Regions from separate parts of the Thermohahella caldifontis genome, predicted to be linked through region 2. Evidence: predicted binding sites of a transcription regulator. Region 2 holds the regulator's gene; the other holds the start of a gene.

Region 1 (18,227 bases), 450 kb from region 2:
CCGATCGAGGTTGCGCTGGGCATTCACCGAGGCGATGTTGGTGTTGATGATCTGAGGCATGATGTTCCTCCTTACGTTATCTTGAACCCGAAGGCGGTTTGCCAAAACCAAAGCCAAAGCCGTGCCAATTTTGATTGGAATGACCTAATGCGCTGTTTTTAAAAGGTCTCAAGATTCAGGGTGTGGGGCGATACAACCCCGCTTTGCCGCCCGAGTGACGGGATTCAGGCAGGGGATTGCCGCCCCGAAGGTTCACAATCTGTTACATAAAACCGGCCGAAAGGCCTAAAGTCCGGCAAAAGGTGGCCGCTAATAGGGGCAACAGGTGATGCGCGTAAAGTCCTTTCCGGACGCAGGCGTGTCTCCCAAATGACCCAACAACAACGGGTGAACCAGGAGAAGCAATCATGCCCCAAGTCATCAATACCAATATCGCGTCCCTGAACGCGCAGCGGAATCTGAGCAACTCTCAACGGCTGGGCGACAGCGCACTGCAGCGTCTGTCCTCCGGTTTGCGAATCAATTCAGCCAAGGACGACGCCGCAGGTCTCGCCATCTCCACACGTTTTGAAGCGCAGACGCGAGGCACCTCAGTGGCGATCCGGAATGCCGGTGACGGTATTTCCCTGGCGCAAACCGCGGAGTCTGCGCTGAACTCCATGGTGACCAACCTGCAGCGGATTCGTGAACTGGCGCTGCAATCAGCCAACGACACCAACACTGGTCTTGACCGGCAGGCGCTGCAGCAGGAAGTCAGCCAGTTGGTGGACGAGGTCAAGAATATTGCTGAAAAAACCAACTTCAACGGCAAGAAATTGCTGGATGGTTCCTTCCAGAATGCCGTTTTCCAGACCGGTGCCAACGTGGGGGATACGATCAAGGTCAGCGTGGGCAAGCTGGATACGACCACTCTGGGTTCTGCAGAGGCAGCGGGTATATCTTCCAATGTGAGTGGGACTGGTTTGGATGCATCGAGTGCGAGCCTCGCCCTCTCTTCCGGTGATCTTGTCATCAACGGTGTTGCCGTGGGGTCCTCGGCAGGTACGGATGATACCGCCTCGGCTTACCTGAAGTCGTCGTCTGCCATTGCCAAGGCGGCTGCCATTAACAAGGTGAGTGACCAAACCGGCGTTACTGCAGTTGTCAATGCGAACACTGTCGAAGGCACTAATGTTACTAACATTGGTACTGCGGCATCAGAGACCGTCAAGATAAATGACGTGAGCATTACGCTGTCTGTCAGTGCAGCTTCGACGCTCGAGGGTGTCAAGACCGAGCTGCAGGGCGTGGCTGACCAGATTAACAGCAAAAAGGACCTGACCGGTGTTTCCGCCAGTGTTGTTGCGACAGACACCGGTTTCAGGGTCGACCTTACGGCAGAAGATGGTCGTAATATCACGATCAACCCGGCGACCAACAATGCGACGACTTATGGTCTGGCTGCAGGTGCGAACGGTGTAGATACGACTTATCTGGGAAATATTACGCTCGTTAGTGAAGATGGGTCCGATATTACTTTGTCATCCAATACCGGGAATATCGACTCGGTTGGTTTTGAAGAAGGTACCTATTCCGGCGTGAACGGTGGTGTGGTCGGTGATGCTTCAAATACGGCAACATCGGCTAGCAACGCTGGCCCAAGGGCAGCGCTTGTCGCAGGTGATCTTACGATAAATGGTGTGGATGTTGGTGCGACTTTGGCGACAGACGACACTGCTTCTTCCACAGAAAATGCGACTTCAGCTATTGCGCTGGCTGCTGCAATAAATCGTGTATCTGATCAGACAGGTGTCACGGCCAAGGTAAATGCGACTACAGTTTATTCTGGTAAGGTGACAGCGGTAGGAGCTTCAACAGCCTTTTCTATTCAAATCAATGGGGTACAGATTTCAGGCACTACCACAAATGATGTGGCTGCAAACCAAGCAACCATTATCGACGCAATAAACGCGAAAGCAGGACAAACAGGAGTACGAGCCGAAGCGCTCGGTTCGGACCAATATAAGTTGGTCGCAGACGACGGCCGTAATATTGATATAGTGGCAGGCACCCCGGGTGACACCGGGTTATCTACAGATACGACTGTGGGTTCTGTAACTCTGGAGTCCGCCGGTCAGTTCACTCTGGGCACCAAGACAGGAGATATTGAAAAATCTGGCTTGAGGGTTGGCACTTATGGTGGCGGCGAATTTGGCCAGAAACTGTCTGACATCGACATCTCGACAGTCGATGGTGCCAACAAGGCCGTCCAGGCGGTGGACAACGCCCTGAAGACCATTACGTCCAAGCAGGCGGAACTGGGTGCCATTCAGAACCGCTTCCAGAACACCATTTCCAACCTGGAGGCCCTGAGTGAGAACCTGCAGGCTGCGAACAGCCGGATCCGTGATGCGGACTTCGCGGCGGAAACCGCCAAGCTGTCCAAGGCGCAGGTACTGCAGCAGGCTGGTATCTCCGTGCTGGCGCAGGCGAATGCACGGCCGCAGCAGGTGCTGTCGCTGCTCCAGTAAGGAGTTGACGGGCAGCTCGCTCCCGGAAGCCGGTCAGGGTAACCTGGCCGGCTGAAGGCACAACGGGCGCAGCGAGGTGATTTATGAATGATCTGAAGTACACGGATCTGGGCAACATGACTCTGGCAGGGCGGGGGCGTCTGAGCGCTCCTGCCCCGTCGGCCGTTGCGCAGCCTCCGGATCAAACGTCACCGGCCCGGGCGCAAGACGTACCTGCACCATCAGCAAAACCGGACTCACCGGATGCTTCACAGAGTGCCGTGGCACGGGAGAAAGCGCAGATCGAGGATGAACGGCAGGCCCTGAAAGAGGCGGTCAGTCATCTCAACGAGTATGTGCAGACCGTGCAGCGGGACCTGAAGTTCGAGCTGGATGATGCATCCGGCAAGACGGTGGTGACGGTGGTGGATCGCCAGACGCAGGAAGTCATACGGCAGATACCCGATGAGGTAGCGCTCAGGTTGGCGCGTAACTTGCAGGATGAACAACCGGTAAATCTGATCAGCACTTCGGTGTAGATCGCGGCAAGCCGAAACACATTTTTACAAAACGGGGCAAAGTTTTGCCCCCTCTTGCCGATAAGATATTTACCAGGGTTCATCCTGTTTTCGTTTTTGGGGGTTCGGTATGGCGAACATTTCTTCCATCGGCATCGGTTCGGGCGTGTTGACCAGTGATCTGATCGACAAGCTGGCGGCTGCCGAGCGCGAACCCACCGAAAAGCGGCTTGATGCGAAGGAAGAAAGCATCAATGCCAAACTTTCGGATCTGGGGCGCATTCAGAGTGCGCTGACGGATCTTCGCATTTCTTCACGGGTGCTGGCGCAGCCGGAGGCGGTCAACAGCCGCATCGCAACCAGCGGTTCTTCGGCCATCAGTGTGACGGCATCGGAAAGTGCGGCATTGGGCAGTTACAGCATTGGTGTTTCCCAGCTGGCAACCAACCATTCCATCGCCAGTGAGGTGGTGGCAGACGCCAACACCACGACCCTCGGCACCGGTACGCTGGCCATTACGGTTAACGGTACCACCAGGAACATCACCATCGACAATTCCAACAACACCCTGCAGGGCATTGCCAACGCCATCAATGGTGAAGACGGGCTCGGCGTCAGTGCGAGTGTTGTGAATACGGGCAGTGGCTATCAGCTTTTGCTGACCTCGGAAAATTCCGGAGCGTCCAATGCCATCAGCATTTCCGTGACGGACAACGACGGCAATAACACGGATACATCCGGCCTGTCCCGCTTCAGTTTTGACGCGACCCAGAAGAACATGACGGAAATGGTTGCGGCAAAGGATCTCAACTTTACGCTCAACGGTATCGCCATCAGCCGCAGCAGCAATACGGTGGACGATCTGCTGGAGGGTCTGAGCTTTACCTTCACCGGAGAAACCACCTCACCGGCAACCGTTCAGGTGAGCCAGGATACGGACAAGGTCGTGGAGCGGGTTCAGGACTTTGTGGACAAATACAATGCCCTGAAGGATATCCTCAACGAGGTGACGGATTTCAATACCACGAGCGGGGAAGCGGGCAACCTGCTGGGCAACTCTGCCGTGCGTACCATCGAGAACCAGATTCGCAGCACCCTGTCCAGCCCGGTGAAGGGCCTGGAAAGTGCCCAGGTGCGGGCACTGAGCGAGCTGGGTATCACCAGTAACAAGGATACGGGCAAGCTGGAGCTGGACAGCTCGGTACTCAAGGCCAAGCTGGCACAGGCGCCGGATGACGTGACGGCCCTCTTTGCCGATCAGGGGCGCACGGATGATCCCCAGGTGAAGTTCGTGCGTGCCACGTCCAAGACGGTACCGGGCAGCTATGCCATCGAGGTGACCCAGATGGCCACCCAGGGCAGTCTGGCCGGCAGTGTGGCCCTCTCCGGCTCGACGGTGATTGATGCCAGCAACGATACGTTCAGAATCAAGGTGGATGGCACCGAGTCCGGTACCATTACGCTGACCCAGAATACCTATTCCAATGCGGCGCTGGTGACGGAGATTCAGAAGCAGCTGGATGCGGATTCTTCCCTCAAGGCGGCCGGAAAGACCGTGAAGGTGTCTCTGGATTCCAGCAATCAGCTGGTGTTTACCTCCGGAACTTACGGTAGCAGTTCCAAGGTGGAAATCACTGCGGTGGATACCAATACCGCCTCCACCCTGGGAATTGCCGTGGGCACCGGCACGGATGGGGTCGATGTGGCCGGCACCATCAATGGCAAGGCGGCCACCGGGCAGGGACAGCGGCTGATTGCCGCAGAAGGCGATCCTTCCGATGGCATTGCCGTGGACATTGTTGGTGGAACGACCGGCCCGCGCGGAAAAGTGACCTATATTGAAGGGGTTGCCGAGCAGCTGATTGACGGGATCAACGGCATGCTGACCGTGGACGGTACGCTGACCGCAGCGATGGAGACCTTCAACAAGCAGTTGTCTCTGATTGCGGAAGAGCGTTCAAAAATGGAGGCCCGTATCGAGGCGCTGACCACACGGTTGGCTAAACAGTTTACGGCAGCGGACATTGTGATTTCCAACCTGAAAAGTACGGAACAGTTTATCAGTGCGCAGCTGGATGCCCTGACCGGGTCGTCGAAAGATTAAAAGAGGTGGAGCAGATATGATGAATGCAGTATCCCAGTATCAGGCGGTCAACAGTCAGACCAGTATCGTGGATGCTGACCGTCACAAGCTGATTCAGCTGCTGTATGACGGTGCACTGGAGCGCATTTCCATGGCCCGGGCACAGATTACGGCGAAGAATTACGAGGGCAAGAACCGCCTGATCAACAAGGCCATTGAAATCATTGGTGGTCTGCGCGGCTTTCTGGACAAGGAGAAGGGCGGCGAACTGGCCGACAATCTGGATGCGCTCTATGACTACATGGAGCGGCGCCTGTTCGAGGCCAATCTGAAAAATGATGTGGCCATTCTCGAAGAAGTGGCCGGGCACCTGCGTCAGATTCGTGATGCCTGGGCAGCCATCCGTGAAGAGGCGCTTGAGCAGGGGCTGGTCTGAGGCCCCTGCATTGCTTCAGTGACCGGCCAGTACCTGCAGGTGCTGGTCCACGCTCTCGGCCAGCGCCTTGAGGTTGTAACCCCCTTCCAGTATGGACAGCACGCGCCCGCGTGCGCTGCTTTTTGCCACATCCATGATGAGACGCGTGACCCAGGCATAGTCCCTGGCCGTGAGGCGCAGGTCTCCGAGCGGATCCAGCTCGTGGGCATCAAATCCCGCCGAGACAAAGATCATCTGGGGTTTGTGGTCCTGCAGCCGGTGCAGCCAGTCCCGTTCCACCGCGCGCCGGAAACCGCGACCGTCCGTTCCTGCCTCCAGCGGCGTGTTGACGATGTGTTCCTGCTCCATGAAATAGTGGCTGTTGGGGTAGTGGGGATGCTGGAATGAGGAACAGACCAGTACCCGCGGATCGTCCTTGAAAATATCCATGGTGCCGTTGCCCTGGTGGACATCGAAGTCAATGATGGCAACCCGCTCCAGTGCGTGATAGTTGAGTGCACGCATGGCGGCGATGGCGACATTGTTGAAGAAGCAGAATCCCATGGCGCGGTTGCGTTCGGCATGGTGGCCGGGCGGGCGGGTGGCGCAGAAGGCGGTATCGAATTCGCCGGACAGGATGGCGTCCGTGGCTTCCACTGCCGCACCGGCAGCCAGGAAGGCCGCACGGAGGGTGTCGGGCATGATGGCGGTGTCCGGATCCACGAAGACCCGACCCTGTGGCGGCTGGATCAGCTCGAGCTGGGTAATGTGGCTGTCCGGGTGAACCTGGGCGATCAGTTCGCGCTGGGCTTCGTCCGGGCGGACAATGACCAGTTCGTCCAGCAGTGCGCTGTCCTGCAGCTGATTGAGTATGGCGGCAATACGGAGGGGACTTTCCGGATGTTCGGGCCCCATGTTGTGTTTTTCACAGTCCTGATGATGGAACAGCGCTGTGGTCATGCCCGGTGTCCTTGTTGTTGTCGTTGTCCTGTAAATTACCCGGCGAAGCTGACAGGGGTCAAGGTCTTTGACCTTCGACCTGAGTAGGATAAGCTGGTCTGACCTCATCTGACCAGGGTACCCGATTGTGAGCACGCGACATCTGGACCGCCTCTTCAATCCCCAATCCATCGTGATTCTCGGGGCATCCGAAAGGGCCTCTAACCTTGGCGGGATGGTTCTTCGCAACCTGATGGCCTCGGATTACAAGGGGCGCCTGGCGGTGGTGAACGAGAAATACGATGAGGTGCACGGCATCCCCTGTTATGCACGGGTACATCATTTGCCGTTTGTGCCGGATCTGGCCATTATCTGTACGCCGCCGGAGACGGTGCCCAAGATGGTGGACAAGCTGGGCAAGCACAAGGTGCGGGCCTGCATGATTCTTACCGGAGGGCTGTCCCGGACGCACAGCCGCAGCGGCCGGCCACTGATGTACTCCGTCCGGGACATTGCAGCGCGCTACCGGATGCGGGTGCTGGGCCCCAATACGGTGGGCTACATGAGCGCGCACCGGCACATCAATGCCACCTACCTGCACATGGGGGTGCTGCCGGGCAAGATTTCCTATATCGGCCAGTCCGGTACGGTGGCGGGTGCGGTGGTGGACTGGGCCCTGCACCGGGAGGTGGGCTTCTCCCATCTGGTGACCCTGGGGGATGGCATTGACGTGGATCTGGATGATCTCGTGGATTATCTGGCCCAGGACCGAAAGACCCAGGCACTGCTGCTGCATATCGAGAACATTCCCAATCCAAGGCGCTTCATTTCGGCGGTGCGTTCGGTCAGTCGCGGCAAGCCGGTCATTGCCATCAAGAGCGGCAGGGTGCCCGAGAGCCAGTGGAAGGTGCATGCGCCGCCGCCGGGGCTGACCCAGGTGGACATCATTTATGATGCGGTGCTGCGCCGTGCGGGGATTCTGCGGGTAAACGGCATGGACGAGATGTTCGATGCCCTGGAAACCCTGTCGCGGATGAAGCCGGTACGCAAGCATTCTCTGGCGGTGTTGACCAATGGCTTTGGCCCCGGGGTGCTGGCGGTGGATCGCCTGGCGAGCCTGAAGGGGGAACTGGCGGAACTGGCCCCCGAAACCATCGAAGCGCTGGCGGACATTCTCCCGCCTTACTGGACACGGCGCAATCCGGTGGATCTCAATTACGATGCCGGGCCGTCCACCTACGCCCGGGCAATCGAGATTCTGGAGAAGGACCCGAACGTCTCGAACGTGCTGGTGATGTTCAGTCCGAGTCTGACCGAGGACTCCCTGCAGGTGGCCGATGCGGTCATTCAGGCTGCGAAGCGCAGTTACATGAACATCTTCACCTGCTGGATGGGCTACGCGACCGTGCAGGATGCCCGCCAGGCGTTCTGGGAGGCGGGTATTCCCACGTTCTTCACACCGGACAAGGCCATCAAGGCCTTCATGCATCTGGTCAACCATCAGAAAAGTCAGGAGCTGCTGCGCCAGACCCCGCGTTCCTATGTGAACCCCTGGGTGGACCGTTCCCGGGCGCGCAAGATTGTCATGGCCGCCTTTGACGCCGGCCGTACGAGCCTGACCAATGAAGAGGCGAGGGCGGTGGTTGCCAACTATGGTATCCGAGCGCTGGAAACCCGTTATTGTCAGACACCGGATGATGTGTCCGAAGTGGTGCGGGAGAAGAAGGGGCCGGTCAATATCAAGATTCACTACACCCCCTTGCAGGAGCCGTTTCTGGGTGAAGACAGGCCCCGGCGACTGTTCAATTCCACGGTCCGGCGCGTCAGCGATCCGGACGCGGTCCGCAAGGCCTGCGAGCAGCTGCGTGCGGATGGCGACCGGGTCTTTTCGCCCGAGGCGTTCGTGGGGTATTCGGTGCAGGATGCCATCAAGGATGCAGGGGGGATTGCCTTCAACATCGGGGTGACCCGTGATGAATGTTTCGGGCCGCTGATCCTCTGTGGCGCGGGGGGCGTGCGCGTGAACGTGCTGGCCGACCGGCAGGTGGCGCTGCCGCCGCTCAATCTGACGCTGGCCGAGGATCTGGTCTCGCGCTCGCACATGTACAGGCTGTTGAAAACCTATTCCTACCGGCCGGAGCAGGACAGCCATGCGCTCTGCGAGGCGCTCATCGCATTGTCCCAGCTGGTGGTGGATCTGCCCGTTATCCGTGGCGTGGAAATCGAGCCCCTGCTGTTTGATCAGGAGGGCGTGGTGGCCGTGGACATGGCCATTGATCTCGGACCGCCAATGCGACCGGCCATCGAGCCCTATCCGGAGGAGCTGCGGGAGTGGATCATTTTGCCGCGCTCCCGGCGCAAGGTGGAAATCCGGCCGGTTCGCCCCGAGGATGAACCGGCGCATATCGAGTTCCATTCGAAGCTCTCACCGGAATCCATCCGCTACCGGTTTTTCCATTACCGCAAGCATCTGAGTCATGATGATCTGGTGCGCATGCTGCACATCGACTACGACCGGGAAATGGCATTCATTGCCGTGGCGGATCGGGGCGATGGTACGGAGGAAACGCTGGGTGTGGTGCGCACCTGGACGGATCCGGACAATATTCAGTGCGAATTTGCCGTGATCGTGCGGGATGACATGCGTGGCGAAAACCTGGGCTGGGTGCTGATGCGCAAGATGATCGAGTACTGTACGGAACGGGGCACCATAGAAATGGTGGGAACGGTACTGCCGGACAACAAGCCCATGCTGCGCCTGGCGGAAAAGCTCGGGTTCGAGATCTGCTATGATCCTGAGGAAGAAGTCATGGCCCTGCGTCTGCCGCTCAATGAGCCGGAGGGCTGGCAGAAGGAGCGCCTGGCGGCGCTCCATGGCGAGACAATCAGCGAATGATGTCGGTCTGGTCTTCGCCGCCCAGGGCGTTGACCAGTGAATCGATCAGATGGCTCAGCTCTGCGGTCATCAGTGCCACGTCGGCGTCAAAGCGCACCATCGGATCTTCGTCCGCATGACGGTCAGCCTTGTCGTCCTGATCCAGCGGCCGGATGGCGCGCAGTTTCAGGTCGTCGCCGGCCACGCAGGCGATGCGGTCATCACAGGACAGGGCAAGGCGGGTGACCAGCATGTCGTCGTCCAGGTGGGCCTGAATGGCATCCGCCAGCTGGCCTGCGCCTTTCACCCGGATCACCGTGTCATCGGATTCGGCACGCAGTTCAGCCTGATCCAGCCAGGTCAGGGGTGAGGGCGCAGTCCCTTCCTTGAGCCAGCCGGTGAACAGGGCCGTCGGGGATTCCCGGGTGGCCAGGAGGCGAACCGGCAGACTGCCCAGGGTCTGGCGCAGGTAGCTGGTGAACTCATCGGCACGGCCTGGTGTGGCAGTGTCGAGTACCAGACGGTTGGCTGAGGTATCGATCCAGGCACGGGTGACCTTCTGACGGGTGAAGGCACGCGGGTACAGTTCGATCATCAGTTCTTCCTTGAGCGCATCCTTTTCCTTCTTGCGCAGTTTCCGTCCTTCCTTGTCTTCAATCATGGCGACCCGTTCGGCCAGCTCGTCCTTGACGACGGATGCGGGCAGCAGGCGCTCTTCCTTACGCAGGGCAATGAAAATGTGCGGTCCCTGCTGATAGACGAGCGGACCATCCGCGCCGGGCGCGGGGGAGGTCCAGCCCATGGAAAACGGCTGGGTCTTGCCGCAGGGCTGAAAGGCGGCTTCGGCAAGCTGAGATTCCAGAAGGTCGGTATCCCACTGGACGGGTTTGGTGAAACTGTAAATGCAGGCGTTCTTGAACCACATGGTCTTGGCTATCTCCTCTTCGGGGCACCGATTATGCGCAAAAGCGCAGGCAGATACCATCTTGACAGGCGTTTAGACATTGGTTGTAAGGGGCAACACGGACGGGCCACACAATGGTATTCTCGGGGGCGTGAGGCTATAGTGAGTTCCGATGGGAATGCACAATAAATAAAACAAACACGAGAGGGAGTCCATGAGCGACCATTCAATCTATCCCGTTCCTGCAGAGTGGGCCGAGAAGGCCTGGATCAACAAAGAAACCTATGCGCGCATGTACGAGCAGTCCATCCGGGATCCGGAAGGCTTCTGGGGAGAGCATGGCACCCGCATCGACTGGATCAAGCCCTATACCAGGGTCAAGGACGTCAGCTACGCGCTGGACGACCTCCACATCCGCTGGTATGAAGACGGTACTCTGAACGCCTGCTACAACTGCATTGACCGGCATCTGCCCCAGCGTGCCAACCAGACGGCCATTATCTGGGAAGGCGACGATCCCAACGATGACGCGCACATCACCTACCAGGAGCTGTACGAGAAGGTGGGCAAGCTCGCCAATGCCATGAAGGCCATGGGCGTGAAGAAGGGCGATGTGGTGACCATCTACATGCCCATGATTCCCGAGGCGGCCTATGCCATGCTGGCCTGTGCCCGCATCGGCGCCGTGCACTCGGTGGTGTTCGGCGGCTTCTCGCCGGAGGCGCTGGCCGGACGGATCGAGGATGGCAAGGCACGGTTCGTGATCACGGCCGATGAGGGCGTGCGCGGCGGTCGTACCATTCCGCTCAAGAAAAACACCGATGCAGCCTGCGAAATTGCCGAAGGCATGGGCCAGAAGGTGGACAAGGTTCTGGTGGTCCGGCGCACCGGGGCAGACATCAACTGGGTGGATGGCCGGGATGTCTGGTATCACGACGCGGTGGCCGAGGCCGCTGTGGAGTGCCCGCCGGAAGAGATGAGTGCCGAAGACCCTCTGTTCATTCTGTACACGTCCGGTTCCACCGGAAAACCCAAGGGCGTGCTGCACACCACCGGTGGTTACATGGTCTATGCCTCCATGACGCACCAGTACGTCTTCGACTATCACGACGGTGATGTGTACTGGTGTACGGCGGACGTGGGCTGGATTACCGGTCACTCCTATATCGTCTATGGCCCGCTGGCCAACGGTGCCATCACGCTGATGTTCGAAGGCGTGCCCAACTATCCGGATGCGTCCCGCTTCTGGCAGGTGGTGGACAAGCACAATGTCAACATCTTCTACACGGCGCCCACGGCCATCCGTGCCCTCATGCGTCTGGGCGACGAGCCGGTGAAGAAGACCAGCCGTGCCTCGCTGAAACTGCTCGGCTCGGTGGGTGAGCCCATCAACCCCGAGGCCTGGGAGTGGTATTACAACGTGGTGGGTGAAAAGCGCTGTCCGATTGTGGATACCTGGTGGCAGACCGAGACCGGCGGGATTCTGATCACGCCGCTGCCCGGCGCCACGGATCTCAAGCCCGGTTCGGCCACGCGTCCGTTCTTTGGTGTGCAGCCGGCACTGGTGGACAATGATGGCAACATTCTGGAGGGTGCCACGTCCGGCAACCTGGTGCTGCTGGACAGCTGGCCGGGACAGATGCGTACCGTGTACGGTGACCATGAGCGCTTCAAGCAGACCTATTTCTCCACCTACCCGGGACGCTACTTCACCGGTGACGGGGCGCGGCGTGACGAGGACGGTTACTACTGGATCACCGGGCGTGTGGATGACGTGCTGAACGTCTCCGGGCACCGTCTGGGTACGGCCGAGATCGAGAGCGCACTGGTGGAGCATGAGGCGGTTGCGGAAGCGGCAGTCGTGGGCTATCCCCATGACATCAAGGGGCAGGGCATCTACTGTTATGTGACTCTGACCGTCGGCTTCGAGCCTTCCGAGGCACTGGTGGAAGAGCTCAGGCAATTTGTCCGCAAGGAAATCGGCCCCATTGCCACACCGGATATCATCCAGTTTGCGTCCGGTCTGCCCAAGACCCGTTCCGGCAAGATCATGCGCCGTATCCTGCGCAAGATTGCCTCCAACGAAACAGACGCTCTGGGTGACACATCCACGCTGGCGGATCCCAGTGTCGTGGACGAACTGATTGCCCACCGGGCGAACAGCTGACCACGGATCGTTCCAACCCCTTGAGCCCCGGCCGGTGCCGGGGCTTTTGCGTTTGCGGCGGGGGCTCCCTATAATCGCGCCATGACCGGAACCCTGACTCTTTTTCTCCTGGGAACCCAGGGCTGTCACCTGTGTGAGCAGGCAGGAGACGTGGTGCGTGAAGTGGCTGAACATTTCACCCGCCATGGTGTGCCTGTTCAGCTGGTTGGTGTGGATATTGCCGATCACGATGACTGGGTGGCCACCTACGGAACCCGGATTCCCGTACTGTGCAGCCGCTGGCCTTCGCCATCCGGTACTCAGGAGCTGGGCTGGCCGTTTGATCAGGCGGATGTTTATCACTTTCTGCAACAATACCTTGCGTCGGAAACTTCATGAAAATTGTCATTTCACCTGCCAAGACTCTGGACTATGAATCCCCGTGGCATGCGCCACAGACCACCTTGCCCAGATTGCCGGAGGACAGCGCAGAACTGGTCGATGTGCTGCGCAAGCTCGCTCCTTTTGAAATCAGTGCCCTGATGGGAATCAGTGACAAACTGGGTGAACTGAATGCAGAGCGCTTCCAGCGCTGGCAGTGGCCTTTCCCCGAAGGGGAGGCCCGGCCCGCCATCTTCGCCTTCAAGGGGGATGTCTATACCGGACTGGAAGCGGAGACGCTGTCGGAAGAAGGGCTGCTGGAGGCTCAGAAATCCCTGCGGATTCTCTCCGGCCTGTACGGGTTGTTGCGGCCGCTGGATCTGATGCTGCCGTATCGCCTGGAAATGGGTACCCGTCTTGAAACCCCGCGCGGCAAGACGCTGTACGCGTTCTGGGGTGACCGGATCACGCAACTGCTGAAGTCGGACATGGCGGCGGACGGTGACAAGGCATTGGTCAACCTGGCGTCCAACGAGTACTTCAAGGCGCTGAAGCCGAAGCAGCTTGGCGTACCGGTGATCACTCCCGTCTTCAAGGACCTCAAGGGGCGGGACTACAAGATTGTGAGCTTCTGGGCCAAGAAGGCCCGGGGCATGATGACCCGCTTCATTCTGGACAATGGTATTGACGATGTGGACGGGCTGCGCGACTTCAATGTGGGCGGCTATGTCTTCAATCCGGCCATGAGTGATGACACCACGCTGACGTTCACGCGCGACCATCCGGATCAGTGAAAGTCCCGTGACCGGGTGTGCAGGTCGGCCAGCCATGCGCTGCGGTCCACCAGCCGCCCGGCAATCACGTGAATCACTTCACCTTCCTTTTCCACGATGCCGTTCACTTCCAGCAGCCGGGCGGTCAGCAGGGGTTTGCGCTGTGCCCGGGCGGTATTCAGCCAGACCACCACGTTCACGAATCCGGTTTCGTCTTCCAGGGTGACAAAGGTGACCCCGGAAGCCGTGCCCGGACGTTGGCGTCCGATCACCAGTCCGGCTACCCGAACCCAGCTGCCGTGTGACTTTTCACTCAACTCACTGGCCTTCAGGCAGCGATGCAACTTGCCCTGTTGTCTCAGCCAGGCCAGTGGATGGGGGCGCAGGGAGAGGCCGAGACTGGCGTAGTCTTCCACCAGTTCGCGGCCCGTATCCGGTTGCGGAAGCTGCCAGGTGGATCCTTCTGTCGCAGGTGCCAGCGGTCTGGGTGATTCGAGCCCCAGCACTTCCCAGCGGGCCTGATAGCGATGCCCGGTGAGGCTGTCCAGGGCACCTGCCGAGGCCAGTGCTTCCCATTCCCGGGCGTTGAGCCGGACGGTCCGGGTGACGTCGGCCAGGGTGTTGAAAGGAGCGCGGCTGCGGGCTGTCTGCAGTCGCTCTGCCGCGTCCCGCCCCAGCCCCTTGATCAGCCTCAGGCCCAGGCGCAGGGCCGGTCCTTCCGGTGTCTCTTCCAGGGTATGATCCCAGTGGCTGACACGGACATCCACGGGCAGCACCGTCACGCCATGGCGCCGGGCATCCTGAACCAGCTGGGCCGGGGCATAGAAGCCCATGGGCTGGCTGTTGAGCAGAGCGCAGCAGAATGCCGCCGGGTGATGACGCTTGAGCCAGGCGGAGACGTACACCAGCAGGGCAAAGCTGGCGGCATGAGATTCCGGGAAACCGTATTCCCCGAATCCGGCGATCTGCCGGCATAACTGCTCTGCAAAGGTGGTGCTGTAGCCATTGGCCAGCATGCCATCAATCAGCTTGCGCTGGTGTTGCTCCAGATTGCCGTGTCGCTTCCATGAGGCCATGGCCCGGCGCAGCTGATCCGCTTCGCCAGCACTGAAACCGGCCGCCACCATGGCCAGCTGGATGACCTGCTCCTGAAAGATGGGGACGCCCAGGGTACGTTCCAGCACGCGCCTGACCGCCTCATTGGGATAGGTTACCGGCTCCAGACCCTGACGGCGTCGCAGGTACGGGTGCACCATGTTGCCCTGTATGGGTCCCGGCCGGACAATGGCGACCTGAATGACCAGATCATAGTAGCAGGCAGGACGCAGGCGCGGCAGCATGCTGGTCTGGGCGCGGGACTCCACCTGAAAGACACCCATGCTGTCCCCCGCGAGAGCATGGCATAGACTTCCGGGTCTTCTGCCGGAATGGTGGCCGGCGAGAGTGGCGTATGCCGGTTGCGGTTGATCAGATCCAGCGCCTTGCGGATGGCGGTCAGCATGCCCAGGGCCAGAATGTCCACCTTCATCAGACGCAGTGCCTCGATGTCGTCCTTGTCCCATTGAATGACGGTGCGGTCGGGCATGGCCGCGTTTTCTATCGGCACCAGATCACTGAGACGGTCCCGGGCAATGATGAAGCCGCCCACATGCTGGGACAGGTGGCGCGGAAACCCGATCAGGGTGCAGACCAGCGCCGTGAACTGCTGGCCGGTCTGTCCCAGCGGGGCGGTCATCCGGCTCAGTTGTGCGGTCCAGGGATCTTCCGTGTCCCGCCGGTCCAGCTGACTGAGCAGTTGCTCCGCCAGAAGGGGGTCCAGCCCCAGTGCCCGAGTAACGTCCCGGATGGCGCTCTTGGCCCGCCAGGTGATGACCGTGGCGGTCAGCGCAGCCCGCTCGCGTCCGTATCGGGCATAGATGTACTGAATCACTTCCTCGCGCCGTTCATGTTCGAAATCCACGTCAATGTCCGGGGGCTCGTTGCGTTCCTTGGAAATGAAGCGCTCGAACAGGAGAGAGACCCGGGTCGGGTCCACTTCCGTGATGCCTAGGCAGAAGCACACGGCAGAGTTGGCTGCCGATCCGCGGCCCTGGCAGAGGATGCCCCGTTTGCGGGCAAAGCAGACAATGTCGTAAAGCGTCAGGAAGTAATGGGCGTAGCGCAGCTCCCGGATCAGGCTCAGCTCGTGTTCGATCTGGCGCTCAACCGCCTCGGGCACGCCCTGCGGGTAGCGCCGTGCCGCGCCCTTGCGGACTTCGTGGCGCAGCCAGGCATCTGCCGTGTAGCCCGCCGGCACGACTTCCTCCGGATAGGCGTAGCTCAGTTCATCCAGCGAGAAGGTGCAGGTGCGGGCAATGTCGAGGGTGCGGGTCAGCAGCGCGGCCGGGTACAGGCGGGCCAGCTTGCTGCGTGGGCGCAAGTGACGCTCGTCATTGGGGTGCAGGGCCAGCCCGGCTTCACTGACACTGCAGCCCAGACGAATGGCAGTCAGCACATGCTGCAGGGGCAGGCGTTCCCGGTCATGCATGTGAACATCCCCTGCAGCTACAAGCGGCAGTCCCACCTGTTCGGCAAACCGGATCTGCGCGGCCAGACGCCCGGAATCTCCGGCCAGCAGCAACCGCTCATGGAGCAGATGCAGACGCCGGGGAAAGGCCAGGCACAGGGCTTCGGTCCAGTCGGGCGGTGCCGTCAGGGCATCGGGTGTCGGACGCCAGAGCAGCTGGCAATGGGTGAGCGGCATCTCCAGCAGATCCTCCGGGGCAAAGGCATAGTTCCCCTTGTCAGCCCGGCGGCGACAATGGGTAATGAGCGTGCAGAGCTGAGCCCAGCCGGTACGGTCCTGTACCAGCACCACAAAACAGTGCCCCGCATGGTGGAATTCTGCACCGCAGATGAGGTGGAAGCCCAGCTCCCGGGCAGCAACATGGGCCCGGACGAGGCCGGATACGCTGGCCTCGTCGGTGATGGCCAGCGCCGCATAGCCCAGTGAATGGGCTCGCTCCACCAGCTCTTCCGGATGGGAGGCGCCGCGCTGGAAGGTGAAGTTGCTGACACAATGCAACTCGGCGTAGCCGGGCTGTGATTCAGCTGAACCAGCCATGGATGAACCAGTGTCCGGACGGCGTGTGAAAGGCCCAGCACAGGCGGCCATCATCCAGCCGGGCCAGATAATAATCGCGTTGCACCGGTGCGTGATCCCACCAGCCGCACACCAGCCGCTCCGGGCCCTCCAGACGCTGGAGACGCGTGTGCGGAACCGGCATGGGGTGGGGCAGCAGGGCCAGCGGTCGCGGACTGTCGTCAGGCGGTAGCTTGGCAAGCTGACCATCCAGGGTGCCTGCCCGTTCGGGCCGGTGATCCGCATGGCGGCCCAGCCTGTGCAGTCGCTGATTGCCAAGCCGCGTGTGCAGCCGTGCGATGAGCTGATGAATCCGGGTCAGCGGGGAGGACGTCGGGCCAAACAGATCATCGGTCTGCGCTGTCCGGGGCTGGAAATCGCCGGTACTCAGACGGACTGTCCGGACCGGCGCCGGCAGCACCAGGCGTTCGAAGCGCAGCTGGCACAGTGACAGCCAGTGCTCGGCGCGATGCGTGCCGAACGGACGTTCCAGTGTGAGTGTCATCGGCGAACCACGACGCAGGGTCAGGGTAAGGGTTATGCGGCTGACCTGACAGGCCCGCAGGTGCAGACACTGTTCCAGACCTGCCAGCAGACGCCGCAGCGGAAACAGCAGCGCCTGAGCATGCTCGATGTCTTCCGGCAGCTCCAGATACTGATCAAAGTGAGGTGGCGGTTCGAACACGTTCAGCGGTTCCCGTTCACGTGCCATCAGCCGGCGCAGCAGGGTCAGCAGTTCCGGACCGAAACGCCGCCCCAGCTCGCGTTCAGGAATGGCGCAGAGTTGTTCAAGGGTATCCAGACCGGTACGCAGCAGGTTTTCCACGGTACGGTCCGGCAGCGGCAGGGCGGTCACCGGCAATCGCCTTGCCTGCTGCTGCAGTGCCGGCGCGGAGGTGGTGGCCAGTCCCATGCCCTGTTGCGCCAGCACTTGTGCCTGGGCAGGCGTGGTACCGGTGGCAGGGTGAAGGCGATAGCCCATGTCGCGGAAATAGCCGGCGACCTGCTGCCAGTAGCTGTCCAGACCGCCGAACAGCCGGAGCAGGCTGGCACACTCCATCACCAAGGTCGTGCCTTCGGGCACGCAGACCTGGTCACTGAACTGCAGCGCATGCTCTGCCAGTGTCTCCATGACCTGCTGCCGTTGCTGCGGTGATGCGGTCAGGACGACCAGCGCATCGGCCAGACTGCGTGCGCTGACCAGCGACAGGCCGGGCCGGATACCCAGCGCCTCACTGTTGGGGCAGGCGGCCACAACGCGTCGCTGCACGGTATCGGCCAGCACACAGGGGCGCGTGCGAAGTTCCGGCATGCCATGCCGCCAGGTGTCCAGCACCGGCTCTTCGAAATGCAGTGCCATATAAAGTTCATCGGGTTGCATGATTTTCTTCAAGCGTTACCTCAAATGGCAATCCGCCACGCTGCCGGGTTACCTGAATCCTCAGTCTGCCCTCCCTGCGCCTGACAATCAGGCGCAGCTGCGCCGGAGAGGGTTGAGCGAGATGCTGTTCCGGCCGGAAAAGAATCGTCAGCGCGTGGCCCTGTTCCGCGGCCAGTTGCAGGCGTCGCAGCCCGGTGCCATC
Region 2 (14,459 bases):
TTCATCCGAGAGCATTTTCTCGAACTCGACCAGGATGATCAGCTCGCCATTCTTGTTGCAGACACCCTGAATGAACTTGGCGCTCTCATCATTGCCCACATTGGGCGCAGTTTCAATCTCGGACTGGCGCAGGTAGACCACTTCCGCCACCGAGTCCACCAGGATGCCGACGACATGCGATCCCAGCTCCAGCACCACGATCCGGGTATGGTCGGTGACCTCGGCTTCGTCCAGACCAAAGCGCTTGCGGGTGTCGATCACCGTCACCACGTTGCCACGCAGGTTGATGATGCCCAGAACGTAGTCCGGTGCGCCCGGAACCGGGGCAATCTCGGTGTAGCGCAGCACCTCCTGAATCTGCATCACATTGATGCCGTAGGTCTCGTGATCCAGCTTGAAGGTCACATACTGCAGAATGGGATCGTCTGCGCGCCCGCCGGATGTGTTGGATGCCATTGTGCGTCTCCCGTCAAATTTCCGATGTTTGATACTTACTATAGATCAAGGCGAAAACTGTGCCACTTCATTTTTTCCGGGCGCCGTCAGGCCGTTGTCCCGACTCTTCGGAACGAAGCAGCCCGGCCAGGGCTTCCACGTCCAGCAGGGCACACATATGGCGGACGACAGTCCCGGCCAGCCAGGGGCGTTTGGCCCGGTTGACGCGCCATTTGACCTCATCCCGGTTCAGGCTGATGGAACGGTGAATCACATGACAGGCCAGCCCCCACTCCGTTCCGTGAAGGGTGACCACAAAGCGGACACTTTCACGCATGGCCGGGTCGTATTTCTCGGGCATGACCCAGAGGGCCGTATCCACAACCTTGATATTCACCTCACCATTGGGCAGGATGCCCATGAACCAGTCCGGCATGCCGAACAGGTGCGTGAGCGCCCGATCCAACGGATGAATGTTGCCCAGGGTGACCAGGGGTACGGCGAGTTTGAGTCCGGCCACTTCGAAGAGCAGCACGTCAAAGCGCTCACCTGCCCAGGCGGGATAGGTAGAACCGGGCGCTGCACCCTCGCCGGCTTCCCGCTGCCGGGGGGCCTGAACACGCTGATCAGGTTCCGGTTTATCCGGTTCCGCGCGGCCGGTCTCAGGCGGTTCGGCCGCGGGTGAGCCAGTCTCCGGGCAGGACGGTGTCTTCTGATCTGCCCGGGTCCTGCCCCGGGGGGATTCCTGCAGCGGTGCAGGGGCTGCCGGTGCGGCTGCCGAGGCAGGCGCTTCGTCGGGCACGGCCACACTGAGCCGCACGTCAAGTTTCGGACGCAGGCGGGGTTTTTCCGCCAGAGCAACCCGTGCGGGCTGCGGGGGCCGTGACGCCGCACGGGTGGCCGCGGCAGACGGCGAAGAAACCTCCCGGGCTGTTGGCGATCGGCCGGACGCAGATCCGTCACTTTTCCGAGTCCGTATGCCGGATTCCGGTTCCGGGCCCGTGGGGGCGCCCATGTCGGATGCGCCATCCCGGACCGCCTCCCTGTCATCGGCGAGGGGCGTCAACAGATCGGAGAGGTAATCCAGGATGGCTTCATCCACCTTCTTTCGGCCGGTACTGCTCATGCCGCGCCCCTACCCGTCCAGACCCAGTTGCTGCTCCAGATCCCTGAGCAAGTGGCGATAGGCCCGGACCCCGTGGGTCTGGTCATCCAGCGCCTGCGGGAAGATCCCCCGGCGCGAGGCATCCCGGAACTTGGTATCCACCGGTACCGCAAAACGCCACACGTGCTCACCGTGCTGCCGGCGCAGGGCGGCAAGACTCTGGATGGAGGCCTGGGTGCGCCGGTCAAACATGGTGGGGATGATGGTAAACCCCAGCGTCTTGCGCTGGCTTTTCATGACCATGCCCAGCGTGTGCAGCATGCGTTCGAGCCCCTTGAGGGCCAGAAATTCCGTCTGGACGGGAATCAGCAAATGCTGGCTGGCAGCCAGGGCATTGATCAGCAGCACGCCGAGCACGGGGGTGTTGTCCAGCAGGGCATAATCAAAATCATCCCAGAGATGCGCCAGCGCCCTGGAGACAATCAGGCCCATGCCTTCCACGCCAATCATGCGCCGCTCGAGCGTGGCCTGGGCCGTCGAGGCCGGCATCAGCTGGACGTTCGGATGTCCGGTTTCCACGAGAAGCTGGGCGGGCAGATCGGCGGGGACTTTCCCCTTGTGCATGAACAGGTCGTAGACACTGTTGGGCATGGCGTCCGGATCATATCTGAAGTAGGAGGTCATGGAGCCCTGCGGATCCAGATCCACAAGCAGCACCCGTTTGCCCTTGCGGGCCAGTTCTCCGGCCAGCGCAACGGCAGTGGTGGTCTTCCCCACGCCCCCTTTCTGATTGGCAATCGCCCAGATTCGCATGATCAGTCCGGCACCCTTTTTCCGCCATCTGTCTCGTCAGGCCGTCAGGCGGGCAATGCCCTGCCGTCCGGCACCCGTCAACACGGGCAAAACCCGTTGCAGACAGAGATCAAGCACATAGTATGCCGTCTTTCAGTGGCGTAACGCCAGCCGTGACGAATTGGCCTTGGACACCAGCAGAACCACACGCCGGTTTCGCTGGCGGCCTTCAGGCGTGTCATTACGGGCGACGGGATGCTGTTCACCGTAACCCACGGCAGCCAGTCTCTGAGGGTCAATGCCATCGAGAACAAGAAGCCGGACAACCGCGGCCGCCCGTGCCGCCGAAAGCTCCCAGTTGGAGGGGTAGAAACGGCTGCGGATGGGCTGGTTGTCCGTGAAGCCTTCGACCAGAATGGCGTTGGGGTACGGCTTGAGGATGGCTGCCACCCGATCAATCAACGGGAAGGCTTCGTCCCTGGGAATGGCGTCTCCGCTGCCGAACAGCACCTTGTTCTGAAGCGTGATTTCCAGCCAGTCATCCGACTCGTTGAGGGAGATCAGGCCATCACTGATAAGCGCTTCCATCTGCGCGTAAAACTGGTCGGCCATGGCTTTCAGGCGACGGCGTGCATCCTGGGCATCCCCACCTGTATCCGGCGTGGGAAAGGGTTCCACCACCGGCACTTCGGATTGTTCTGGTGCGGCACTGGTCTGCCCCACCTGAACCGGTTTCATGCTCTTCTGGGTGGCCTGAAAGACGCCTTCCAGTGTCTCGGAAAGGACCTTGTACTTGCCTTCGTTGACGGAAGACACGGAGTACATGACCACAAAGAAGGCGAAGAGCAGCGTGATGAAATCGGCGTATGAGACCAGCCAGCGTTCGTGGTTCTCTGGCTCTTCCTGCATCCGGCGTCTGCGCATGTCAACCTTCCATGAAGCTCTTGAGCTTCAGTTCGATGGCTTTGGGGTTCTCCCCTTCGGAGATACCGATAATGCCTTCAATGAGCATTTCGCGGTACTGTGCCATGGCATGCACCTGGGCCTTGATCTTGTTGGCCACGGGAAAGAGGAAGAGGTTGGCAAACCCGACACCATAAACGGTGGCCACAAAGGCCGTGGCGATACCGGGCCCCAGCATGGCTGGGTCTTCCAGATGTCGCATGACGGTGATCAGCCCCAGGACGGCGCCGAGAATGCCCATGGTGGGCGCATAGCCGCCCATGCCTTCAAAGACCTTGCAGGCGGCCAGATCCCGCTGTTCCCGGCTCTGTACATCCAGTTCCAGTATGGAGCGGATGACTTCGGATTCGGCGCCGTCGATCAGCAGGTACAGACCTTTCTGGGCGAAGGGATCCAGCTCGTTGTCCGCAATGGCTTCCAGCCCCAGCAGGCCTTCCTTCCGGGCGATCTGGCTCCAGTTGACGATTTTCTCGATCCCGTCTGCCAGACTGACATACGGCGGCACGAACACCCAGATAAAATTGCGCCACGCCCGGAGGAAGGTGGGGAGCGGGGTTTGCAGCAGAATGGCACCGAAGGTACCGCCGAGAACAATGAGTGCCGCCGGCAGATTGACCAACGCCCCCAGTTGTCCGCCTTCGACCAGATTGCCGCCCAAGACGGCCATCAGACCAATCAGAATGCCGATAAGGCTGAGCATGTCCATCGATCAGGCAACCGTTTCCACAAGCCGTTGGGCGATCTGATCCAGGGGCAGGATTTCGTCTGTCAGGCCCGCCTTGGCCACCGCCATGGGCATACCGTAAATCACGCTGGTTTCTTCGTCCTGAGCCCAGATGGGGCACCCTGTCTGTTTCATCAGGCGACAGCCATCCTTGCCGTCAGCGCCCATACCGGTGAGAATGATGCCCAGCGCCTTGCCCGGATAGGCCCGGGCGATTGAGCCGAAGGTAACGTCCACGCAGGGTTTGTAATGGAGGCGATCGCCCCCGTCCCTGATGACGATCTTGCCGTGCGACCCTGAGCGTTCGATCATCATCTGCAAACCACCCGGCGCGAGATAGGCCACGCCAGCCCTGAGCTGTTCGCCATGTTCCGCCTGCTTGACCTGAATCTTGCACAAGCGGTTCAGCCTTTCCGCAAACGCCGGCGTGAAGGATGCCGGCATGTGCTGAACCAGGACAATGGGTGCCGGGAAGTTGGCCGGCAAGGGGGTCAGGACATTCTGGAGGGCAACCGGCCCACCTGTGGAAGTACCGATGGCGACCAGGGCAAAGGACTGCCTTGCTGTCTTCTTGCCCGTGGACGACGCTGCCGGCGTCTTTCGGACAGCCACGCGCTCGGGAGAATCCTTGGCTCCCTGCGGCCGGGTGGTCCGTTGGGTCGCTGTAGTGGGACGTGCCCCTGTCGCCTGTCTGGCTTGCCGGTCGGTGGTTGCGGGCGCAGCCGGACCGGACGGGGACCGGAGGCGGTAACGCGCCCGCGCCACCGCACGGATCTTGTCGGCGAGTGTTTTCTGAATGCCCTGATTATCCCGGGCGATGTCTTCAAACTGTTTGGGCAGGTAGTCGATGGCACCCGCTTCCAGCGCGTCCAGCGTGACCCGGGCACCTTCATGGGTCAGGGAGGAAAACATCAGGACCGGTGTGGGCTGCTCCTGCATGATGGCACGGACCGCAGAAATACCGTCCATCAATGGCATTTCGTAATCCATGGTAATCACGTCAGGCTTCAGCGCCCTGGCCTGCTCTATGGCCTCCCGGCCATTGCTGGCCGTGCCCACGACGGTAATGCCCGGCACGCCGTTGAGGATTTCAACAATCCGACGCCGGAAGAAACCGGAGTCGTCTACGACCAGTACCTTGATGGACACCTGTCCTCCTGTTTCTGTCAGGCCGTCATGGCCTCATCATCTTCATCATAGATGCGCGGCCGCAACCCGTTTCTGCCGAAAATCTTGCTGGACTTGGCGTAATGGGCGATCAGGCTCGGAATGTCGAGGATCAGGGCGATCCGGCCATCACCGGTGATGGTGGCGCCGGCCATGCCGGGCGTACCGTGCAGCATCTTGCCCAGCGGCTTGATCACCACTTCCTCCTGCCCGACCAGCTGATCCACCACAAAACCGACCCGCTTGGTGCCCACGGCCACGATCACCACATGGGCACTGCGTGGCGGACGCTGGTTTTTCGCGCCCTTCACCAGCCAGCGCTTGATGTGGAACAGCGGAAACACATGCTCACGGACAACAATACATTCCTGACCGTCGACAATATTGGTCTTGGTGAGATCCAGATGGAAAATTTCCACCACATTGACCAGCGGAAAGGCAAAGGCCTGATTTTCCAGCATGACCATGAGTGTAGGCATGATCGCAAGCGTCAGCGGGACCTTGATGCTGATACGGGTGCCCTTGCCCAGTTCCGAGTCGATGTTCAGGGAGCCATTGAGCTGGGTGATCTTGGTCTTGACCACATCCATGCCCACACCACGACCTGATACATCCGAAATTTCGGTCTTGGTGGAAAAGCCCGGTGCGAAGATCAGGTTGAAGGCTTCCGTGTCAGACAGCCTTTCGGCCGCATCCTCATCATAAAGCCCCTTCTCGACCGCCTTGCGCCTCAGTACGTTGGGATCCATGCCTGCCCCATCATCTTCGATGGACAGCAAGATGTGATCCCCCTCCTGCTCCGCCGACAGGACCACACGCCCGACTCGGGGCTTGCCCTTGGCCTCACGGACATCAGGTGCCTCGATGCCATGATCCACCGCGTTCCGAACCAGGTGAACCAATGGATCAGACAAGGCTTCGACCAGGTTTTTGTCCAGGTCCGTGTCTTCACCGCGCAACACCAGATTGACTTCCTTTTTCAGGTTGCGGGCAAGATCCCTGACAACCCGGGGGAAGCGGCCAAAGACTTTCTTGATAGGCTGCATGCGCGTCTGCATGACCGCGGACTGCAGGTCACTGGTCACCACATCAAGGTTGGACACGGCCTTCTGCATGGCCTCGTCGCCCAGCTCTTCACCCAGGCGCATGAGCCGGTTACGGACCAGTACCAGCTCACCGACCATGTTCATGATGTCGTCCAGACGCTTGGTGTCGACACGCACGGTCGTTTCCGTGGCGATGCCCGCGTCCTTCGCGCCGGCCGCGCCTTTTGCAGGGGGCTTGGAAGCCGGAGGTTTACCAGCCCCCCTGATCCCGATGCAGCCGCCGGCGGGGTGACTTTGTCCTTGGGTGTACGAGCCGCTGCCCCACCCGCCGCAGTGCTTGTAGCAGCCGGTTTCTGTGCAGCCGGCTTTACCGCCGCCTTCCCGGTACCACCCTGAGTTGCTGGCTGACTGTCCGGCTTCCCGGTTGCAGGGGGTGCGCTGCTCTCCTTTGCGTTCGCAACAGATTCCGATCCTGGCGCAGTGCTGGCCTGAGAACTGACCGGACCACCGGTAGCGGCACCCTCCGCGGGCGCCACTTTGTCAGGAACGAATTTTCCCGGCCCATGAAGCTGATCCAGCAGGGCTTCAAACTCATCATCATCAATCAGGTCATCCGAGCCCTCTGCACCACCTGACGATGTCGCTGCAGGCGCTTCAGGCGCAGGCGTCGCTTGTGAGGCCATGGAATTACCGGTATCACCGGCCACCTTGTCTGCAACGAATTTGCCCGGGCCGTGCAACTGGTCCAACAGCGCTTCAAATTCATCATCGGTGATTTCGTCGCTCTCAGCCCCTGTTGCGCCCCCGTCAGATTGGGGGGGCACCGGCGGCTCTGTGGGAGCCCCCTTGAATGTACCGGGGCCATGCAGCTGATCCAGCAGGGCCTCAAATTCGTCATCAGTAATTTCATCACTGTCAGACGCTTGGGCATTGGACGGGCTGTCCGCCGCGGGTGCCTCATCAAGTGCCTCCACGAACAGCTCAATATCCCCGTCACTCAGGCCCACTTCCTGATTTCCGGTGTCATCTGTCCGGGGTGTGACCTCGGCAGGGGCTTCATCGGATACCGCTGCCTCCTCCGCCTCGGCGCTTTCATCATCCGCTTCCGGCACCCCCAGGCGCTCCAGTGCGGCGATCAGTTCAGGGTCGGCCGGAGAAGGCTCCTCCCGCATCTTGACCTGGTCGAACATTTCATTGACGGTGTCCAGTGCCTGCAGCACGACATCCATCAGTTCCGGCGTGACGCGGCGCTGGCGGTTGCGGAGAATATCGAAGACGTTTTCGGCCTTGTGACAGCAGTCCACAAGGTTATCCAGCTGCAGAAACCCTGCACCACCCTTGACCGTGTGAAATCCACGAAAGATGGCATTCAGAAGTTCCGCATCATCCGGATTCTGCTCCAGTTCCACCAGCTGTTCCTGAAGCTGCTCCAGTATTTCTCCGGCTTCCACCAGAAAATCCTGGAGAATTTCTTCATCCGCATCAAACGCCATAGTTTACCCCTTCAAAAACCCAGACTGGAGAGCAGATCGTCCACATCGTCCTGGCCGCTGACCACATCGTCCATTTCGGCGGCCTTGATCTGAGGCCCGTGGCCTTCGGAATCGTCCTTTTCCTTCTCTTCGAACTCATGACGGATGCCGGTGATCTTGTCCACCTTGCCAGCCATTGCCACCAGCTTGACCAGATTGTCCTCCACCTGACGAACCAGATCCGTCACTTTCTGAATCACCTGGCCGGTCAGGTCCTGGAAGTCCTGTGCCATGAGGATGTCTGAAAGATAACCATAGACCTGGTCACTCTTGCCTTCCAGGTCGGCGAGAAACCGGTCGATTCGCTTGTAGAGTTCGCGGAATTCGTCCGGTGTCATTTCCTTGCGCCGCAGGCGCTCCCACTCCTGCCGCAGATCGTGGGCCTCGTTCTTGAGCTCCGAGGCAATGGGCATGGCCGCTTCCACCAGATCCAGCGTCTTGTTGGCGGCCTTGTTGGTCATGTCCACCACGTAGGCCAGGCGGTCGGAGGCATCGGCAATCTTCGACATCTCTTCCCGCTGCGCCTTGGTTCCCGCGTCAATGTGAAAGTTGCGGATGGAGTCGTGCAGCGTACGGGTCAGCCGGCCGACCTCACGATACAGCGTCTTGTCGCGCGTCTCGTTCAGCGCACCGATAACCTGAACCGCTGCCGCAAAATCCCCCTTCTGGATATGCGACAGCAATTCCTCGGCCTGCTGACTCATCTGCATCTCGAACTCGGAGGTATCAGTGGCCGGAACACCCTGCTTTTCATCAGTCATGCTGCTGGCCCCTTTCAGCCCAAACGTTCAAAGATTTTTTCGATCTTTTCCTTGAGCACGGCAGCCGTGAACGGCTTGACCACATAGCCGTTGACCCCGGCCTGCGCTGCAGCCACGATCTGGTCGCGCTTGGCCTCCGCCGTCACCATCAGGACCGGCAGCGTCTTGAGATTGGGATCTGCTCTCACGGCCCTGAGCAGGTCGATGCCGGTCATGCCGGGCATGTTCCAGTCGGTGATCAGAAAATCGAACTTGCCGGTCTTGAGCATGGGCAGGGCCGTGTTGCCGTCATCGGCCTCTTCCACATTTGTGAATCCAAGATCCCGCAACAGGTTCTTGATAATCCGCCTCATTGTTGAAAAGTCATCAACAACGAGAATTTTCATATTCTTGTCCAATGTAACCTCCGGTGGTGACGTTGGATTGAGTTTCCGTCTAGTTACCAAGTCTAGACGCTTGTCGGGGAGTATCCAGTTTTTTGACTGATCGCTATTTTATCATCCAGTCTGCCAGTCGCGCGCGCAGACGCAGGGCAGCCTGGCTGTGAATCTGACTGACGCGGGATTCGCTGACCCCCAGCACTTCGCCGATTTCCCTGAGGTTCAGCTCTTCATCGTAATAAAGGGCCAGCACGAGGCGCTCACGCTCCGGCAATCTGCCGATTTCCTCCGCCAGCCGGCTGGCAAATTGCTGTTTCTGTACTTCATCCTGGGGCTGAGGCATCCGGTCGGCGTCTTCAATTCCGGCATCCGAATCTGCCGTCAGCTCATCCAGGCTGATCAGATGTCCGCTCAAGGCATCACGGAGGCTGGCATGATACTCTTCCAGACTGATGCCAAGCTCTCTCGCGACATCCGCATCCTGAGCATCCTGACCTGTTCGGCTCTCGATGGCATGAATGGCTTCAGCGATACGACGTGCATTGCGGTGCACAGAGCGCGGCACCCAGTCTCCGCGGCGGATTTCGTCGATCATGGCGCCACGGATCCGGATCGATGCATAGGTCTCGAACGAAGCACCACGCTGTGCCTCGTACTTGCGCGCCGCTTCGAGCAGGCCCAGCATGCCGGACTGAATGAGGTCATCAAGCTGTACACTCGGCGGCAGGCGTCCCTTCAGATGCAGCGCAATACGCTTGACCAGCGGTGCATACTGGTGCACGAGCGCTTCCGCACGCTGTGTCCTGGATTCGCTATACATGGCTACACCCGTTGAGGCCATGAACTCTGCTACCGTTAACTGTCAACTGGCCTGAACCAATCGCTCAATGAAAAATTCAAGGTGCCCGCGTGGTGCACTCGGCAACGGCCAGGCATCCACCTTTTTCGCCAGCTCCCGGAATGCCAGGGATGCCTTGGCCCGGGGGTAGGCCTCAAAGACGGCCCGCTGACGCTGGACCGCCTTCTTCACCACATCATCGTAGGGAATGAACCCCACATACTGCAGCGCAACATCCAGGAAACGCTCGGTCACCTTGGACAGTTTGGTGAACAGCAGCCGTGCATCCTGTTCCGAGCGAACCATGTTGGGCAGAATGCGGAAGCGGTGCAACCCGTAATCCCGGTTGAGCAGCTTGATCTGGGCGTAGGCATCCGTGATGGAAGTAGGCTCGTCGGTCACGACCATGAGCACTTCCTGCGCGGCCCGCACGAAGGCCATGACCGTTTCCGAGATGCCTGCTGCGGTATCGATGATCAGCACATCCAGATCATCACTGATCTCGCTGAAGGCGCTGATGAGCCCGGCATGCTCAAGCGGTGACAGATGCGTCAGGTGCTGGGTACCGGATGATGCCGGTACAATTCTGATGCCACCAGGGCCATCCACCAGAATTTCCCGCAGCGAACATTCGCCGCTGAGCACGTCATTGATGTTGCGTTTTGCGGTCAATCCCAGCAAAACGTCAATGTTGGCCAGCCCAAGGTCGGCATCCAGCACCACGACTCGCCTGCCCAGACTGCTCAATGCCAGGGCGAGATTGACGGAAACGTTGCTCTTGCCAACGCCCCCCTTGCCACCGGTGACGGCAATAACCTGTACCGGGTGAGGTTTACTCATGTTCGACACTGCTCCTATACATCATGTTCAGCGCCTTCCCGGCTCAGCCCACCAGCCCGGCCCGGGCGGTGTGTGGGGAATCCTGTCTGTCCAGCGTCACTGCCCGTGCAACCAGACTTTGCCCCGTGGCCGGATGAAGATCCCGCGCGATGTGTTGACCGTCAGTGTAGCAGGCAATGGGCAACTGTTCCTGTATACTCAACCCCAAAGCCTGCCCCAGTGCACAGGCTTCATCCAGTTTTGTGATGACGCAACCGGACAGCCCGAGCATTTTATAGTAATGATAGTTGGATTTCATGACTTGTGCCTGGCTAACTGCAGACAATACAAGAATTTTTTTGACACGCCGCCCGCATGATTGCAGCGATCTGACCTGACGTTCGCCATTGGGATCCCGGGATGTCAGCCCGGCCGTATCGATCAGAACCCGCCGGTGATCCGCCAGACTGTCCAGAACCGCTTTCAGGGAACCGTTTTCCGGTACAACATGAACCGGTACACGAAGCAATTTCCCCAACGTCAGGAGCTGGGATGCGGCACCCACACGGTAGCAATCCGTGGTTACCAGGGCCAGCCCCTCTCGTCCATGCAGCTGAATCCATCTGGCCGCCAGCTTGGCAATCGTGGTGGTTTTTCCTGCCCCTGTGGGCCCGACCAGTGCCAGGGCACAAGGCCGTTCGGATTCATCCAGGTCCATGACCGGCACCATGGCGGCAAGCGCCTTGAGGGCCAGTTGCCAGCGTGCCTCTTCGTCACCTGCCGGCAGATTCCTGACAATCCGGCTGCTGAGTTCTTCCGTCAACCCGAGCCCGGTCAATCGCATGTCCACAGGATCACGAACCGGGCGTTCTGCTGATTCCGACAACAGTACCTTAAGTGCTGCAATCTCGGCCTGCATGGCGGCCAGCGCCTCACTCACCAGCCCGTCTGGCTTCGCGGCATCTCCGCCAGCAGGAACACCGACCTCTTTTGCCGCGTCTTCACGCCTGGCGACAACCTCCGGCTCACCGCCTGCCTGAATCTTTTGAATACGCTGACGCGCCCGCTCCAGCTCTTCATCCAGCAGGGCCCGGCGGGTCGCATGACGCCGGGCCACCTCGGCATCCGGCCGGGGTGCAGAGACCGGCGCCTCCTGGTGGGCCTGTTCCGGGTTGTAATCCAGTGCGCAGACCACTTCCATGCCTTCCGGAACTTTTCGGGTGGAGAGGATCATGGCATCGGCGCCCAGTTCCTCACGCACACGCTTGAGCGCTTCCTGCATATTGGGTGCTATGTATCGCTTCACGTTCATGATCACTCCCCTCCTACTCGGAAATGGTCGCTACAATGGTAATCTGCTTGTTGTCGGGAATTTCCTGATATGACAGGACATGCAGGCGCTCCACCACCATGCTCACGAAGCGCGCCATGGCCTGACGCAGCACGTTGGAAACCAGCAGCACCGCCGGCTTGCCCATCATTTCCTGCTTTTGCACCGCTTCGCTGAGCGAGCGCTGCAGTTTTTCCATCAGACCGGGCTCCAGAATCAGCCCCATTTCGGTGGCGCCCCCCTGCTGTGCCTGCTGCATGGACTTCATCAGGATCTGCTCGAGCTTCGGATCCAGGGTGATCACCGGAAGTTCCGGATCGTTACCGCAGATGCGCTGGACAATCAGGCGTCGCAGGGCGACGCGCACGGCAGCCGTGAGGGTGTCCGTATCCGGGTTCTTGGTTTCGGCATTGACGATGGCCTCGGCAATGGTCCGCATATCCCGGATGGGTACGTCTTCCTTGAGCAGATTCTGAAGTACCTTCAGTAACTGGCTGATACTGACGGTGTTCGGCACCAGTTCTTCCGCCAGCTTGGGCGATTTGCGACTGAGCTGTTCCAGCCATTGCTGGACTTCCTCGTGCCCCAGCAACTCATGCGCATGCCGGAGCAGGACCTGATTCAGGTGCGTGGCGACAACAGTGCTGGCATCCACAACGGTATAGCCCAGGGTCTGGGCCTGCTCCCGAAGAGAAGGATCAATCCACACCGCTTCCAGTCCGAATGCCGGATCCTTGCCCGGAATACCGTCCAGCTGCCCGAAAACCTGGCCGGGATTGATGGCCATTTCCCGATCCGGATGAATTTCAGCCTCTGCAACCGGCACCCCCATGAGCGTGATACGGTATCCGTTGGGTACCAGATCCAGGTTGTCCCGGATGTGCACGGAAGGCATGAGAAAGCCCAACTCCTGAGACAGCTTCTTGCGTACACCCTTGATCCGACCGAGCAGCTGGCCACCCTGACTCTTGTCCACCAGCGGAATCAGCCGGTAGCCCACTTCCAGCCCCACCAGATCCACGTTGGCCACATCATCCCAGCCCAGCTCTCCTGCCGGTGCGCCTTGTGGCAACGCCTCGGTTGATCCGCCTTCCAGCGCAGGGCCTGCCGGGCCTGCAGGCGGCACCCCGCCTCCGCCGCCTGCCCGGGGAGCAGGCCCCTTGCCCTCTTCCACCGCCTCAGGCGTGCGTGCACGCTGACTGAACCACCACGCCAGCACACCGGTGGCCAGAGCCAGGGACAAAAATGCCAGATGGGGCATGCCCGGAATCAGTCCCATGATGGCCAGGATGGCCGAAGCCACGGCCAGCGCTCTGGGTGAACGGATCATCTGATCCACGACCTGATGGGACATGTCCTGCTGGGTCGACACGCGCGTCACCATGATGGCCGCAGCCGTGGACAGCAGGAGGGAGGGTATCTGCGCCACCAGACCGTCACCGATGGTCAGCAGGGCATACTTCTGAACCGCATCGGCAAAGGCCAGGTCATGCTGCATGACGCCGATGGACAGGCCGCCGATCAGGTTGATGGCCAGGATCAGCAGGCCCGCCACCGCATCGCCACGCACGAACTTGGATGCACCATCCATGGCCCCGTAGAAATCGGCCTCGGCGGCCACTTCCGCCCGACGGCGTTTGGCTTCTTCCTGATCAATCAGCCCCGCGTTGAGGTCCGCATCAATGGCCATTTGCTTGCCCGGCATGGCATCCAGGGTAAACCGGGCGCTGACCTCCGAAACACGACCGGCGCCCTTGGTGACCACGACGAAGTTGATGATCATCAGAATCGCAAAGACGACCAGGCCAACGGCATAGTTGCCGCCAATGACCACCTCTCCGAAGGATTGAATCACCTTGCCGGCGGCATCCTCGCCCTCATGCCCCCGGAGCAGCACCACACGCGTGGAAGCCACGTTGAGTGCCAGCCTTAGCAGGGTCGCCACGAGCAGCACCGTCGGAAAAATGGCGAAGTCCAGCGGACGCAGCGCATAAACGCAGACAAGCAGGATGACCAGAGAGAGTGCAATGTTGAAGGTGAACAGCACGTCCAGCATGAAGGGCGGAACGGGCAGCGTCATCATGCCCAGCAGAGCCATGAGCAGCAGAGGAATCCCCAGGTTCCCCTGCGCCAGACTTCTGACGGTGTTCAGTGCTGCACTGTTCGCCATGCGCCTCTCTTCAATCAGTCACTGTCGAATTCCCGTCAATGACGGAACCCCTGACTGATTTCTGCAAAGATCAGGCCAGTTCAGTCGTGGCGCAGATCGTCCGGGATGGGCACATCGCGTATGGGTTGCGGACGCTCACCGCGCCCCTTGCGATACTCACGCAGGCGGAACACATAGGCCAGCACCTGTGCAACGGCCACATAGAGCCCGGCAGGAATTTCTTCATCCACTTCAGTGTGGTAATAGACGGCCCGGGCGAGCGGGGGCGCCTCCACCTGTTCCACCCCGTGCGCCCTGGCGATCTCGCGGATTTTCAGAGCCATGAAATCCACGCCCTTGGCAACGACAATCGGCGCCCCGTCACTGTCGGGATCATATTTCAGGGCCACCGAATAGT

Evidence for each region. The regulator FliA, encoded in region 2, starts transcription of late flagellar genes. The targets are predictions, from matches to a motif close to CTAAAGTTNNNNNNNNNNCNGCCGATA.
Region 1: a site for FliA is predicted at 3,065-3,091, ahead of fliD (flagellar filament capping protein FliD). Genes of this name have one in related genera too.

Annotation. Positions count from the first base shown of each region.
Region 1 covers NZ_CP154858.1:832,250-850,476, reverse strand. The annotation lists gene AAIA72_RS04115 (flagellin) at 1-60, opposite strand, end outside; gene AAIA72_RS04110 (flagellin) at 408-2,510, shown strand; gene AAIA72_RS04105 (flagellar protein FlaG) at 2,594-3,028, shown strand; gene fliD (flagellar filament capping protein FliD) at 3,138-5,111, shown strand; gene fliS (flagellar export chaperone FliS) at 5,128-5,526, shown strand; gene AAIA72_RS04090 (histone deacetylase family protein) at 5,542-6,465, opposite strand; gene AAIA72_RS04085 (bifunctional acetate--CoA ligase family protein/GNAT family N-acetyltransferase) at 6,593-9,340, shown strand; gene AAIA72_RS04080 (recombination-associated protein RdgC) at 9,330-10,244, opposite strand; gene acs (acetate--CoA ligase) at 10,438-12,390, shown strand; gene AAIA72_RS04070 (glutaredoxin family protein) at 12,472-12,768, shown strand; gene yaaA (peroxide stress protein YaaA) at 12,765-13,544, shown strand; gene AAIA72_RS04060 (OB-fold nucleic acid binding domain-containing protein) at 13,538-14,356, opposite strand; partial or broken gene AAIA72_RS04055 (error-prone DNA polymerase) at 14,585-16,626, opposite strand; gene AAIA72_RS04050 (DNA polymerase Y family protein) at 16,610-18,025, opposite strand; gene imuA (translesion DNA synthesis-associated protein ImuA) at 18,012-18,227, opposite strand, start outside.
Region 2 covers NZ_CP154858.1:379,904-394,362, reverse strand. The annotation lists gene AAIA72_RS01905 (chemotaxis protein CheW) at 1-456, opposite strand, end outside; gene AAIA72_RS01900 (chemotaxis protein CheW) at 524-1,561, opposite strand; gene AAIA72_RS01895 (ParA family protein) at 1,571-2,353, opposite strand; gene motD (flagellar motor protein MotD) at 2,486-3,256, opposite strand; gene AAIA72_RS01885 (flagellar motor protein) at 3,258-3,995, opposite strand; gene AAIA72_RS01880 (chemotaxis response regulator protein-glutamate methylesterase) at 4,005-5,168, opposite strand; partial or broken gene AAIA72_RS01875 (chemotaxis protein CheA) at 5,186-6,418, opposite strand; gene AAIA72_RS01870 (Hpt domain-containing protein) at 6,373-7,725, opposite strand; gene AAIA72_RS01865 (protein phosphatase CheZ) at 7,737-8,525, opposite strand; gene cheY (chemotaxis response regulator CheY) at 8,540-8,923, opposite strand; gene AAIA72_RS01855 (RNA polymerase sigma factor FliA) at 9,015-9,746, opposite strand; gene AAIA72_RS01850 (MinD/ParA family protein) at 9,768-10,583, opposite strand; gene flhF (flagellar biosynthesis protein FlhF) at 10,627-11,874, opposite strand; gene flhA (flagellar biosynthesis protein FlhA) at 11,888-14,062, opposite strand; gene flhB (flagellar biosynthesis protein FlhB) at 14,143-14,459, opposite strand, start outside.